DNA from 2 places in the Sphingobium agri genome. Region 1 is predicted to be linked to the other one. Evidence: riboswitches for the same ligand, from Rfam matches in the RefSeq annotation. Region 1 holds a riboswitch; the other holds the start of a gene.
The links. A riboswitch is a leader RNA that binds a small molecule or an ion and turns the genes downstream of it on or off. The one in region 1 is predicted to bind cobalamin.
Positions count from the first base shown of each region.

Region 2: another riboswitch for cobalamin. It lies ahead of MU848_RS15770 (TonB-dependent receptor plug domain-containing protein); the one in region 1 lies ahead of MU848_RS00080 (cobalamin biosynthesis protein CobG).

Region 1 is NZ_JALKHS010000001.1:9,889-17,211, reverse strand. It holds gene MU848_RS00085 (precorrin-8X methylmutase) at 1-386, opposite strand, end outside; gene MU848_RS00080 (cobalamin biosynthesis protein CobG) at 386-1,441, opposite strand; cobalamin riboswitch at 1,672-1,897, opposite strand; gene MU848_RS00075 (alpha/beta fold hydrolase) at 2,028-2,885, shown strand; gene bluB (5,6-dimethylbenzimidazole synthase) at 2,927-3,565, opposite strand; gene cobO (cob(I)yrinic acid a,c-diamide adenosyltransferase) at 3,567-4,172, opposite strand; gene cobN (cobaltochelatase subunit CobN) at 4,169-7,323, opposite strand, start outside.
Region 2 is NZ_JALKHS010000018.1:36,245-43,567, forward strand. It holds gene MU848_RS15760 (FecCD family ABC transporter permease) at 1-445, opposite strand, end outside; gene MU848_RS15765 (ABC transporter substrate-binding protein) at 571-1,410, shown strand; gene MU848_RS15770 (TonB-dependent receptor plug domain-containing protein) at 1,447-3,315, opposite strand; cobalamin riboswitch at 3,482-3,743, opposite strand; gene mobA (molybdenum cofactor guanylyltransferase) at 3,771-4,304, shown strand; gene cobA (uroporphyrinogen-III C-methyltransferase) at 4,506-5,288, opposite strand; gene MU848_RS15785 (nitrate reductase) at 5,275-7,323, opposite strand, start outside.

The sequences.
Region 1 (7,323 bases):
CCGGCCAGACGGGGGCGCCACAATTCTAGCGCGGCCGCCGACCGGGTGTTCGCCATCGACCGGGCGAGGTCTGGAACTTGTGGATCGTTAAGGGTGCAGATGATGGCGTTGCCATTAGGCAGGCGGGCGCGCGTGATCCCTTCCGACACCATTCGCGCATCACACAGGATCGGCGCGCCAGCCTCCAGCGCGGCGATCGCGGCTTTGGCAAATCCCGGCGAGAAGCGAATATGCGGCGCCAGACCTACCATGCCCGCCGCATGGATCATCCGCACGGCAACCCGCTCTTCCTCGGTGGAGAAGCGGTCCAGCGCCGATTCCGCGCGGATCATGCGGAAGGACTGGCGATAGATTTCCGCGCCGTCTGTTTCATAAAGATGCGGCATCAATGGGCTCCGAAATGGGCGAATATCTGATCAGGCCACAGGCCCGCGTGCAGCGGCGGCGCACCCGCGCGCGCATTAAAGGCAAGGTCGAAGACGCCCTCTCGCCCGGTCAGGACGACCGCCGCTTGTGAAGGCCGGGCGCAACCCTTGGCACATCCAGACACATGCAGCCCCGGCACATAGGGCGCGAGCCGGGCGGCAAGTTCACGGGTGGCGACGCTCGACTGCGGGCAGGCTGGAGCGCCCGGACAGGCATCGGCGGCAAGGCGCGGGTCGGACGGATCGTCGGCAGGTGCGCCGCTGCCCTCCAGCACCAACCCTCGCCATGGCGTGACCCGCACCGCACGCGCGTCATCGGCGATGATGGCGAGGAGTTCCGCCGCCTCGATCCGGCCGAAGGGCGCGGCATGAAAGGGGCCGGGCGTAGCGGCCAAAGCGACGGCGCGGGAACGTGCCGGGGCGGGCGCCTCGATCGCCTCTTCAGACAGCGGGGCGTTGTGCCGCGCCATGCGGCCAGCCTGAACGCCGCCGCTTGCCACGAACCGATGGGCCATGCGGATCAACCCTTCCGCCGCGTCTGCCGTGTTGACCGGAGTACCTTTTATGCGCCCGTCCGCCCGCAGGATCAGCGCGCCGCTCGCGGCCCGTTCCACCCTGAAATCGGCCGACGCGTCGCTCAGCACCGGGGCAGGGCCAGCGTCGATCGCGAAGCCGACCTTCGCGGGAAGGTCCGGCAGTTCGCGCAGGCGCGCCGTCAGTTCCGTCGCAATCAGCGCGCTATCATCGCCCTCATGCCAATCCGGGTTGATCAGTATAGGAACGTGAGCGTCTCGCTCCTCATCGGCATGCGCGAGCCCAATAGCGATCAATCGCTCCATCAGCGCACGATGGTCAGCCTCCGGCACGCCCCTGATCTGAAAGGCGGCGCGGTTCGTGACGTCGATATGGCCACTGCCAAGGGTAAGCGCCGCCTCGCAAAATCCTATCGCCTGTTCCCGGCTCATCCGGCCAAGCGACGGACGCACCCGCACCAGCAGCCCGTCGCCCGCCATCATCGGCCGCCATGCCGTCGGGCACCAGCCGCGTACACCGTGGCGCGTGCCGGTGCTGGCGGTATCCCGCCGCATCTGCTCCTGCATTGCTTCAGCCCTCCAGCACTTGCGCCACGACCAGCGGACGGCGCGCGCAGGAAGGCGGCCAAGCCGCTCGCCTGCACGGCCGCAGCCGCACCAAATTCGTCGCTCAAACGGAGAACCGAGCCGTGACCATCCCCTGGATCATGGCAAGAGCGACCTTTGCTCCGGCAGGTCTCCTGGCTTGCGGGTCACAGCTTGGCATGGGGCCTTCCCGGATCGCTCCAGTGGCTGGCCGTCCCATTGTCAGAACTGGCCGGTCCATGCTTCGCTCGCCGCTCACAGTTGCAGGGACAGCCACGGATTTGGGAGAGAGCCTCCCGCACCGCATTCCCATTTAAGCCCCTATACCGGGGCACCGGCGCGATCGATGAACCGGGCGAACCGGCTCGACGCGCTTCATAATGGCGATGCGAGCGAAAGGGAAGTAGTCAACGCCCGCTTCCTTGCGTCCATCGCGCATCGCCGCTACGCCCTCGCCAAATAGTGCAAAAATGGAGAGGAAAAGATGGGCGATTTCAGCTTCGAAGGCACCAGCCGCTTCCTGGAAACGGATAAGGGGCGGCTTCATTATCATGAAGCGGGATCAGGCCCTGCGCTGCTGCTGCTCCATGGGTCCGGCCCCGGCGTCACCGGCTGGGCCAATTTCCGAGGCAATCTGCCCTTCTTCTCCCAGCATTTCCGCACCATCATCCTGGACGCACCGGGATATGGGAAGAGCGATCCCGTGGATGGCGACCCGGTAGGAGTAGCCCGCGATGCAGTCGTCGCGCTGATGGACGGCCTTGGCATCGACCGCGCCCATATTGTTGGCAACAGCTATGGGGGGATTGTCGGCGGACATCTGGCGGCCTCTCATCCCGACCGCGTGCTGCGCTACATCACGATCGGCGGCATCGGTTTCAACATCACCTCGACCTTCCCCAATGAAGGGCTGACCCGCCTGGTGGATTTCATCGAAGATCCGACGCGGGAGAACATCGTCGCCTGGCTCGAATCCATGGTGTACGACAAATCGATCATCACCGATGAATTGATCGACATGCGCTACAAGGCGGCGCTGGAACCGGTGACGATGGAAAGCAGCCGCAAGATGTACACGCGCGCCGCCCTCGGCTTCATCGCGCAGTCGATGAGCGGGCCGGGCGTGTCGCAGCGTATCGACTATCTTGGCAAAATCCAGGCGCCGACGCTCATCATGTGGGGCCGCGATGACAAGGTCAGTCCGCTCGACGGCGCGCTGCTGCCCATGCGCATCATCCCCAATGCCGAACTGCACGTCTTTCCGCGCTGCGGCCATTGGACGATGATCGAGCACAAGGACCGGTTCGAAACGCTGGCGCTGGATTTCCTCCGGGGTGAATAGCTGATCTCGGTCCGAACGGGGGGGCGTATGCGGATGCGGAACTAACGCCGCACCACCACGGAATGCCAGTCGGTCCGCTGCTCCCAACCCCGCCGTTCCAGTTCCGGCACATCCTCTTCACTGACAGGCCGGCCAAGGCAGAGCAGCCCCAGGCACTCCCAGCTTGCGGGAATATCGAGCATCGCGTTCACGCCTTCGGGCTCCATGATCGACACCCAACCCATGCCGATGCGCCGCGTCTGCGCCGCCAGCCATAGCGTATGCACCGCCATGACGCAGCTGTAGCGGCGCGCTTCGGGCATCGTGACGGCGCCCAGATGATGGCCCGTCTCCGTCCCATCGTCGCAATAGACGGCGAACAGGACCGGCGCCTCGCGCAAGCCATGCAGCTTCAGGCTGCGATAGAGCTTGTCCTGATCGCCATCATATTCCTTGCCGGCTTCCTTGACCTGCCGGTCGACATGACAGGCCAGCCGCTCGCGTAGCTCCACGGTTTCCACACGCACGAAACGCCACGGCTGCGACAAGCCCACTGATGGCGCGCGATGCGCCATGCTGAGCAGCCATTCGACGTCCGTCTCATCGATCGGGTCCGTCCTGAAATGGCGAATGTCCCTTCGCGCCCTTACCAGCGCCTCGAACTGCGCGCTGTCGATCGGGGTGATGGCGGGACCGCTCATGTCAGAATTCGATCCCCGCCTGTGCCTTCACGCCGCTGCGGAAGGGGTGCTTGATCAGCGTCATTTCGGTGACGAGGTCCGCCGCTTCGATCAGGGGCTCGGGCGCGTTGCGGCCGGTGATGAGGACATGCTTCATCTCGTCCCTGTTCGTCACGGCTTCCAGCACCTCTTCGACCGGCAGATAATCGTAGCGCAGGACGATATTCAGTTCGTCCGCCAGCACCATATCATAGGCCGGATCGGCAATCATCCGCTTGACCTCATCCCATGCTTCGCGGGCAAGGGCGATGTCGCGGGTCTTGTCCTGCGTGTTCCAGGTGAAGCCTTCGCCCATCGGCTTGAATGTGACATTATCGGGAAACGCATCGAACACCGCTTTTTCTCCGGTGGTCATCGCACCCTTTACGAACTGGACGACGCCGACCCGCTTGCCATGGCCGATGGCGCGGATGACCATGCCGAGCGCGGCGGTCGTCTTGCCCTTGCCCTTGCCGGTATGGACGATCAGCAAGCCCTTTTCCTGCGTCTTGGTCGCCATGATCTTGTCATGGGCGGCCTGCTTCTTCTTCATCTTTTCGGCATGCTGTTCCGGCGTGCGTTCGATCATGGGCGATCTTCCTTCAGTTGGGCAAGGATCATGGCGGCGCTGTTCGAACGTGGGCGCCACAGCCCCCGGTCCAGCGCTTCGTGGAGGCGTGCCGCGGTTTCGCGCAGCGCGGCGGGGTTGGCTTCGGCCATGAAGGCGCGCACGGCTTCGTCCTCGATGAAGGCGGCGTGGACGGCGTCGAAATGATGGTCTTTGACGCCATGCGTCGTCGCGGCGAAGGCGAAGAGATAATCGACGGAGGCAGCAATTTCGAACGCGCCCTTGTAGCCATGGCGCATCATGCCCGCGATCCATTTGGGATTGGTGACGCGCGCCCGCACCACCCGGCCGATCTCGTCCTCCAGCGTCCGGATGACCGGCCGTTCGGGCCTGCTATGGTCATTATGATAGCTGAGTGGCTGGCGGCCCGACAGATGCTCGACCGCCGCTGCGATCCCGCCTTCGAACTGATAATAATCATCGCTGTCGAGCAGGTCATGCTCGCGATTATCCTGATTCTGGATGAGAGCATCAGCCTCGCCCAGCCGCCGGGCGAACAGGTCGCGTTCCGCATCGCCCTCGACGCCGCCGCCATAGGCGTGGCTTCCCCAATCGAGATAGATGTTCGCCAGGTCCGAACGATCATGCCACAGCCGCTCGTCGATCATCGCCTGCAATCCCGCGCCATAGGCGCCCGGTTTCGATCCGAAGACACGCGTTCCCGCACGGCGCAGCGCTGCCTTTTCAGCCGCGCCCTCAGCCATCAGGGCCGTTGCTTCCGCCCGGTGACGCGCGGCGGCGGGATTGTCCTCTTCCGGCTCGTCCAGTCCCATGACGGCGCGGGCGGCGCTGTCGACCAGGTCGATCTGTTCGGGAAAGGCGTCGCGGAAGAATCCGGACACGCGCAACGTCACGTCCACGCGGGGCCGGTTGAGTTCGGCGATCGTCATCACCTCAAACCCGACCACCCGTCCCGATCCCCAGTCCCACCGCGGCCGCACCCCCATCAGCGCGAGCGCCTGCGCGATGTCGTCACCGCCGGTACGCATGTTCGCCGTGCCCCACGCGGACAGGGCGATGGAGCGCGGATATTCGCCTTCGCGCTGGAGATAGTCCTGCACGACTAGCTCTGCCGATTTCTGGCCCAGGTTCCACGCCGCGACGGTCGGCACCGCGCGCGTATCGACCGAATAGAAATTCCGTCCGGTCGGCAATACATCGGGCCGTCCCCGTGTCGGTGCCCCGGAGGGACCGGGCGCCACGAACCTTCCGTCGAGCGCCTGAAGCAGTGCCGTCCTCTCCGCCTCTCCGCAAGCGTCGACGCGGGGCGCGAGGTCATTGCGGATCGTCTCCAGAACCTGCGCACTTGCAGGCCCGGGACCGGCTTCTCCCGTATCGAGTAGCTGCATGGCATAGAGCTCGAGTCGCTCGACCGTATCGCCGGTGCTGCGCCAGACGTCAGGTGTCGTATCCGCCAGAATCTGCGGTCTCGGCCCCGTCCACGGCATGCCCATGCCGCAGTCGATCGGATCGAACCCAAGCGCCAGATCATCCGCCAGCGCCCGCAGCAGCGATTGCTGCCCTCCGTCCAATCCCCTGGGGCAGCGAGCCAAGGCGATCAGCAAATCGCGGCGCAATGCCCGCTCGGGCGATAGGGTGAAGACATGCAGACCATCGCGGATCTGCATTTCTTTCAACTCACACAGATAATTGTCGATCGCCGCCAGCGCATCATCACCGCTGCCCTGAGCCCCTGCATCCTTGTCCAGCCCCTGCGCCGCAGCCAGCGCCAATATGTCCCGCCGCAGCGTCTCCAGCCGGCGCGGGTCCATACCAGCCGCCAGATAATATTCGTCGACCAGCGCCTCCAACTCCTTGAGCGGCCCATAGGTCTCTGCCCGTGTCAGTGGCGGCGTCAGATGGTCGATGATGCACGCGCCGATCCGGCGCTTCGCCTGCGTGCCTTCGCCCGGATCATTGACGATGAAGGGATAGATTTGCGGGATCGGTCCGGCGCAGATTTCGGGGAAGCAGTTTTCCGAAAGCGCAATCGCCTTGCCGGGCAGCCATTCCAGATTGCCATGCTTGCCCACATGCACCACCGCGTGGGCGCCAAATTCTTGAGCCAGCCAGATGTGGAAGGCGAGATAGGCATGCGGCGGCGGCAGCGCTGGATCATGATAGCTGCTCTTGGGATCGACATCATAGCCGCGTGAGGGTTGCACCGTGACCGCGACATGGCCGAAGCGATGCACCCGCAGGCGAAACGCGCCATCCTCGCAGAATGGATCATCCTCCGGCTCTCCCCATCGGTCCGTCACCAGCTGGCGAACGCTTCCAGGCAGGCCTGCGAACGCAGCACGATAATCCGCGAGGGGCAGCGCGCACGTTGTTTCGCTACCCGTCATCAGCTGCATCAGCGCCGCGCCCTCGGCGGGCGCACCGCTAATGGCATAGCCAGCCTCTCCCAGCGCCCGCAGGATCGCCGCTGCGCTTTCGGGGGTGTCGAGTCCGACGCCATTGCCGATCCGGCCGTCCCGGTTTGGGTAATTGGCGAGCACCAGCGCCACGCGCCGCTCACCCGAAGGAGTACGCCGCAACCTCGCCCAATTTCCAGCAAGTTGCGCGACGAAGCTCACTCTGTCCGCCAGCACCTGCGGCACGATTATGCTGCATTCGGTGCGCGCGTCGAACCGCGCCGCCGCCTTGAAAGCGACCGCCCGCGTAAAGATCCGCCCGTCCACCTCGGGCAAGGCGATATGCATCGCCAGATCGCGCGGCCCCAGGCCCCGCGCGCTGTCCTGCCATGTCGCCTGTTCGGCGCTGGCGAACATGGTCTGGAGGACAGGGCAGTCCGCCTGCTCCAATATCGACGGCGTGCGCGGCTCGCCCGGCGCGGATGCAGCAAAGGCGGTCGCGTTCAGGATGACATCAGGACCCACCGACGATATCACCCCTTCCAAGAAATCCCGCGCAAAGGGTTCGCGCAGCGCGCGCACATGCACTGCCAGCACATTCAGCCCCGCTGCCTGCAGTCCGGCGATCATCGCGTCCACCGCCTCCAGCGTCCCGGCGATCAGCAGCGCACGGTAGAATAGGAACAGCACTACAGGCTGCCCATCCGTCCAGCCCGCCTTCACCTGATCCAGCACGGGACGCTCGACACCCGGCA
Region 2 (7,323 bases), on a different contig from region 1:
CGAGGATCAGCGTCAGCGGACTCTCCGATGGTCCCGCCAGCAGGAACAGAGCGCCGATCGCGATCAGGCTGGTGGTGATGGCAAGGATTGGCAGGATCACTGGATGAAGCTGTGCCAACCCGAAATAGAGCGCGCCCACCGCCCCGAGCGCGGCTGCATTGGATGCGCCGAGCACGGAAGGTTCGGCGAGCGGATTGCGCAGATAGCCCTGCAATGCCGCTCCGGCGAGACCGAGCATCGCGCCGACGATCAGCCCGAGCAGCATGCGCGGCAGGCGCAGATCGATCAGGATGGCGCGGGCGACCTCATCGCCTCCGCCACTCAGGACAGCAAGGATGCGAGCGGGGGCGAGCGGGACGGCGCCCAGCGTGAGGGAGCCGAGCGCTGCGATGAGAGTCAGCGCAATGAGGACAGGGAGCAGAAGCGGATGGCGGCGCGCGCTCATGGCTTGCGCACTCCAAGGCCGCTGATACAGGTCGTAGTGCTCCTGCGAAGGCAGGAGCCCAGTTCGTTCACTTGAGCTGGGCTCCTGCCTTCGCAGGAGCACGGCACGTTGCAGAGGCAGGATTGATGCGCGGAAAGATCATCGCGGCGCTTTGTGCGCTTAGCCTCACCAGCGCCGCCCCTGCCCCGCCGCGGCGAATCGTGTCGCTCAACACCTGTGCCGACCAATATGTGCTGGCGCTCGCTGATCCGGCGCAGATCGCGGCATTGAGCCCTTATGGCCATGATCCCGAATTGTCGGCAGCGGTGGCGAAGGCGCGGCGCTTTCCGGTGCTGAAGCGCCCGGCCGAAGAGGTGCTGGCGTTGCGGCCCGACCTCGTCATAGGCTTTCCCGATGGCGCGGGCGGCGTGGTCGGCGCACCCGATGGGCGATGGCGCAAGCTGGGCCTCGCGAGCGCTACCAGCTTCGCCGCCATCCGCGATCAGGTCCGTCAGGTCGCGGCGGCGGTCGGCCAGCGCGCGCGCGGCGAAGCGTTGATCAGGGGCATGGAGCGCGACCTTGCCGCCCTGCCCCGGCGCAAGGGCGGCGGGGTCGCGGCCTATTATCAGCGGCGCGGCTATATGACGGGCACGGGCACCCTGGTCGATGAACTGATCCGGCGCGCGGGCCTCGTCAATCTGGCGGAAAAGCTCGGCAAGCCCGCGCTGGCGCAAGTGCCGCTGGAACAGATGATAGCAGCCAGGCCCGACTATCTGATCGTGGAAGAAGGCAGCGAAAACATCGTCGATCAGGGGACGGAGATGCTGCACCATCCCGTGCTGCGATCCATTCCCCGCATCCGTGTGCCGCAAGCCTGGACGGTCTGCGGCGGCCCCGCCTATGTGCAGGCCGCGCACAGCATCATTGCCCAGGCGGATGCTGCGGGCAAAGACAGGGCGCAGCCAAAGGCCGCGCCCCGGCGATGAAGCGGGGCGGCCGCCCACCCCCGTCACCTTTTACCGTCAAAAGCGGACACGCACGCCGCCATAGGCCGATCGGCCATAGGTGCTGTAGCCATAGACGGTCGCATATTCTTCGTCCGTGACATTGTCGATGCGCCCGTAAATCTCCAGATGCTCGTTGATCGGCAGCGAGGCGCGGAGGTCCAGCCGGGCGTAGCCGTCGAGACGCTGGGTGTTGGCGGCATCGTTGAAGCTGTCGCCGACCATGGTCACCGTTGCGCCAGTCGACAGGCCGAACGACCAATCATAGTCCGCCGAGACGCTGACGGCATCCTTTGCGCGGCGGGGAAGGCGCCTGCCTTCGTTGAGCCCGCCTTCGGAACGGTCGATAGCGTCGATATAGCTGTAGGCCGCTACGACCGTCAGCGCATCGACGGGCTTCAGCGTCAAGGCTGCTTCCACGCCCTTTGCACGGGTGCGGGTGAGGTTGACATAGCGGCCGAAAGGCAGGGCGAAGCCGTCGAAATAAATCTGGTCGCGGGTGTCGCGGCGAAACGCGGTGACAGAGATCATCGCGCGGCCCTCATCCAGGCTCTGATCAAAGCCGATGTCATAGCTTTTCGACCTTTCGGGCTTGAGGTCGAGATTGCCATAGGTGGCGTCGTAGATCTGGTACAGCGAAGGTGCGCGAAAGCCTTCGCCATAGCTGGCGCGGATATTGGTGCGGCCTTCATTGGGCGTGTAGTTGGCGTTGGCGCCAAAGGTGGTGGCGCCCCCGAATTGGCTGTGATCGTCATGGCGTACGCCGCCGGTAACCGACAAGCCAACAAAAGGCTTTACGACCGCAAGCGCATAGACGCTGTCGATGTTTACCTCTGCTCCGCTGACGACCTTATCGCCCGTGAAGAAGTCGTAGAAGAACGAGTCATATTTGGGCCGCTCATGCTCGTAGCCAAAGACCAGTTTGGCTTGATCCACCGGCTGATAGACGCCTTCATATTCAAATCGCAGGTTGGTGCCTGAATAGCCATAGTCAGGCGCGGAACTGGGCGCGAAGAAATAGTCGCGGTCATTGCGGAACCAGGTCACCGCCGCACGCTGCGTCAACTTACCGTCGAAAGAGGAAAGGTTGAGCCCCGCATAGCCGACATATTGGTCAAGCTTGCTGCTATCCGTTGATTCAGCCGGCGCGCCAAAGAAGATGTCGGTATCGAGGTCCGCATGGATGTAATAGCCACGCAGGTCGAGGCTGAGATTGTCGGTGAAGGCAAGCTTCAGCTTCGCGTGGGTCGCGATATTTTCATAACCGTCCTTCTCCGTGCCGCCCTGTGCCGCGGAGATGCCATCGGTACGGAAATAGGCTACGCCCGCGCTGCCCGATGCGATGCCGGTGCTGCCCGATATGTCAGCCTTTGCATTCAGCGTGTCGGCATAGCCATAATCCACCGATGCGCTGCCGCCAAAGCCTTCGCCTGGCTCGGCCGACATGATGTTGACGACGCCGCCGATCGCCTGGCTGCCGTACACCACCGAGTTGGAGCCACGCAGGATTTCGATGCGGCGGATGTTGCCGGTGAGCAGATTGCCGAAGTCGTAGGCATCGCCAATGACGCTCGGATCATTGATCTTCACGCCATCGAGCAGCACCAGCGTTTGCGTCGTTTCCGCGCCACGGATCGAAATGCCGGTGACGCCGCCCACGGCATCGGCGCGGTTGAAACGGACGCCGGGCGTGGTGATCAGCAGGTCCGCGATGCTGACATTCTGGCGCGTCTCGATCGTCTTTTCATCGATCACCGTCACGGCCTGCCCGACTTCATCGGTCGGCTGCTCGATGCCGAGCGCAGTGACGACGATTTCGTCTGCATCTTCTGCAAGCGCGGGGGTGGCGGCAAGCAGCGCCAGCAGCGAGATTCCGGTCCTGATCATATTCTGTCTTCCCTGAGCGCCATGCGACATGAGGCCAGGGCTTCCGCGCGAGCGGCCGGTGCGCGAGGGAGGGAGACGCCAATCCCGTCACGCGCACCGATGCGGCCCTGCGCCGCTTCGTCGCTCAGACGGAAAACCGTGCCCGGGCCGATCCCTGGACCCAGGCAAGAGCGACCATGCGCCGGCAGGTTTCCTGGCTCGCGGGTCGTCGCGGCGATGCACGGGCCTTCCCGGACGCGTGTCCAGTGGCTGGTCCCCCTCGCCTTCCCCTTTTGAAGGCATGCGGGTTTCCGGGTGCATCGCGCTCACCGCTTACAGTTGCAGGGGCAGCTGCGGACTTGGACGGATGAACCGTCCCCACCGCATTCCCTTTCCGGCGCGATCTTTCGTGAACGGTTGCCCGCTCACGCCGCGCGCCATAGGGGAAAGCGAGGGTTCTGCCAAGGAGTGGATCGATGCGATTACTGGGCGCTGTGCTTGCCGGGGGACGATCCCGTCGGTTCGGGAGCGACAAGGCGCTGGCGCTGATGGCGGATGGGCGCATGCTGATCGACCATGCGGTGGCGGCGATCGCGCCCCATGTGGAGACGGTGGTGGTCTGCGGGCGGACGGTCGAGGGGATGACCAGCCTCTCCGACCGGCCCGGGCCTGATATGGGACCGCTGGGCGGGCTGAACGCGGCACTGCATCATGCGCGGGACGAAGGCTATGACGCGGTGCTGACGACCGGGTGTGACATGCCGGTCTATCCGGCGGCGTTGGTGGAGGCGCTGGCGGGAGAAGGCGCTGCGGTGTTGAAGGGGCAGCAATTGGCGGGGTTCTGGCCTGCCGGGCTTGCGGATGAACTGGACGCGCATCTGGCTGAGGAGAATAGCCGGTCGATATATGGCTGGCTGGAGCGGATCGGCGCGCGGATCGTGGAGCGGGCGGATATCGTCCTGCCGAATATTAATCGACCGCAGGATCTTGCCGGATTGCCGAAAAGCTAGCTGCGCCGTGCTCCTGCAAAGGCAGGAGCCCAATTCAGAGGGCGGGACTGGGCTCCTGCCTTTGCAGGAGCACGTTGCTTATCGTGCTGAGCGGGTTGCACCCTATCGCCGAGCTGAACTTGCCGAAGCCCCCTCCCTTCCTTCCAACTAAGTTCGGGGGCGTTCGGCAAGCTCAGGGCAAAGGTCGCGGAGAGCCGGTCTTCAAAGCTGAAGAGCGACGCTCGTGGCGGCCTCTACTGGCATGGTCGTGCCCGCCACCGCTTCACCAATCAGAAGCAGGGTCGGATCTTCGTCGCTGATCGTGGCCACCAGAAAGGCAAGCGCCGACAGCTTCCCCCGGATCAGGCGTTCGGTGGGCAGCGAGACATTGACCGCCACCATCACCGGCGTCTCGGGATCGCGTCCGGCGGCGATCAACTGGCGGCTGATCTCGCCAGCAGCGGCACGGCCCATATAGATGCCGAGCGTGCCGCCGGGACGGGCGAGCGTTTCCCAGTCGAGCTTGAGCGGCTCACCGGCTTTCAGATGCGCGGTCACCAGTGTCAGGCCGCGCGCCTTGCCGCGCAGGGTGAGCGAGGCGTTGCCGCTTGCCGCCGCCGCGCTGGCAGTGGTGATGCCGGGGCAGATGTGGGTGCGGATGCCGTCAGCGGCGAGATGATCCATCTCCTCGGCCGAGCGGCCAAAGACCGACGGGTCGCCGCCTTTCAGGCGCACGACGCGCTTGCCCGCCTTGGCAGCGGCGAGGAGCAGGTCGTTGATGCTTTCCTGATCCTTGCTGTGGCGGCCCGAGCGCTTGCCGACGCTGACACGCTCGATGCCCTGCGGGATGAGGTCGAGGACGCCCGGCCCGACCAGTGCGTCATAAAAGACGATGTCGGCCGCCGCCATCAGCTTTTCGGCCTTGCGGGTCAGCAGGTCCGGGTCGCCGGGACCTGCGCCGACCAGCCAGACTTCACCGGGGGCGATAAGTTCATTCGGCTGCATGGAGCGTCTCCTGCGGGATTTGGGCGAGGATGTTGGCAAGCGCGGGGCGGCAGGACCCGCAATTGGTGCCCGCGCCGATCGCCTTGCCGATGGCGGGCACGTCGACCAGGCTCTGGTCGCGAATCGCCGCAACGATCTGGTTGAGGCCGATGTCGAAGCAGACGCAGATGGTCGGGCCTTTGTCAGGCTGGCTGCCGGGGCCGCGCGCGGCGAGGACGGATGCGCCCACCTCTTCGGCTTCAAGCTGGCCGATGAGCCAGTCGCGCGAGGGGAGCAGGCCGGTGCGGGTCACGAAGAGGACGCCTGCCAGCTTGCCTTCGCGGATAATCGCGACGCGGCGGGTGCCGCGCGACATATCGACGGCCTCGACCCGGTCGCCCTTGGGCAGGCAGGCTTCGAGCCGGGCGGGATCGCCATTGCCCGCGACCTCGTAAAGCGCGCCGCCCGGCACGGTGACCTTTGTCGCCCACAGGCAGGGAACCCTGGCGGGCTGCTCGCCGCGCAGGATCAGGAAGCCCTTCCACTCGGTGGCGACCTTCTCGATGCTGGCGGGCGTCAGCTTGAAGCCGGGCTGACCCGAATGCGGATCGACCAGCGGACGGGGCAGCAGGCCGGTGCGGCCGCCGGTCGAGATTTGATCGGTCCAGTGGATGGGGGTAAAAATCTCGCCCCTGCGCTGGCCCTCGCTGAATGCCACGCGGAAGATGCTGTTGCCCTGCGCGGTCTGGACGCGCGCCAGATCACCGTCGCAGATATCGAGGTCCCCGGCGTCCTGCGGGTGAATCTCGACCAACGGCTCCTCCCGATGACGGGCGAGCTTCGCCGACAGGCCGGTGCGCGTCATCGTGTGCCACTGGTCGCGATAACGGCCGGTGTTGAGCGTCATCGGCCACTGTTGGAGCGGCTCCTGAAGGTCCATCTGCTTGGCGAGTACCAGCCGCGCCTTGCCATCGGGGGTGGAGAAGCGACCATCCTCGAAGGGCTTGTCGCCGCCCCAACGGAAGGGCTCCATCGCCTCATAGGCTTCATTCCCGATGGTCGCCTGCGCGCGGAGGTTGAGGAGCCGTGCGCCATCATTCTGATAGGCGGTCAGGCGGGCATGTTCACGCCAGATGTCGGCGGGCCGGTCATAGGCGAAGGCGTTGCGCCAGCCCATGCGGCGGCCGACTTCCTTGATGATCCACCAGTCGGGCTTCGCCTCGCCGGGTAGCGCCATGAAGGGGCGCTGGCGGCTGATGGTGCGGTCGGAATTGGTGACGGTCCCGTCCTTCTCTCCCCAGCCAGCGGCGGGCAGGCGGACGTCGGCATGAACGCTGGTGTCGGTGTCGGCGATGATGTCCGAGACGACGAGGAAAGGCACGGCCTCCAGCGCCTCGCGCACGCGGTTCGCGTCGGGCAGCGACACGGCGGGGTTGGTCGCCATCACCCAGAGCGCCTTGATCCGGCCTTCGTTGATGGCGCGGAACAGGTCGACGGCCTTCAGGCCCGGCTTGGTCGCCATGGCGGGCGCGGCCCAGAAGCGGCCGACCCGCTCCACATTTTCAGGCGCGAAGTCCATATGGGCCGCCAGCGTCGAGGCGAGGCCGCCGACTTCGCGGCCGCCCATGGCGTTGGGCTGGCCGGTGATGGAGAAGGGCGCAGCGCCGGGCTTGCCGATCCGGCCGGTAGCCAGGTGGACGTTGATGATCGCGTTGACCTGATCAGTACCGCGGATCGACTGGTTGATGCCCTGGCTGAACAAGGTGACGGTGCGCGCGGTGGCGGCGAACAGCTTGAAGAATTGCTCCAGCAGCGCGGGCGCGATGTCGCAGGTCTTTGCCGTGGTCCAGAGATCATGGCCGGTGCGGATATGCTCCCAGAAGCCTTCGGGCGCATTGAGATGGTCGGCGATGAACGCAGGGTCGGTGACGCCTTCCTGATCGCACCAGGCGAGCAGACCGCTCATCAGGGCAACGTCCGTGCCGGGCTTTACTGGCAGATGCAGGTCCGCGCCCTCGCAAGTCTCCGTACGGCGTGGGTCGATCACGACCAGCTT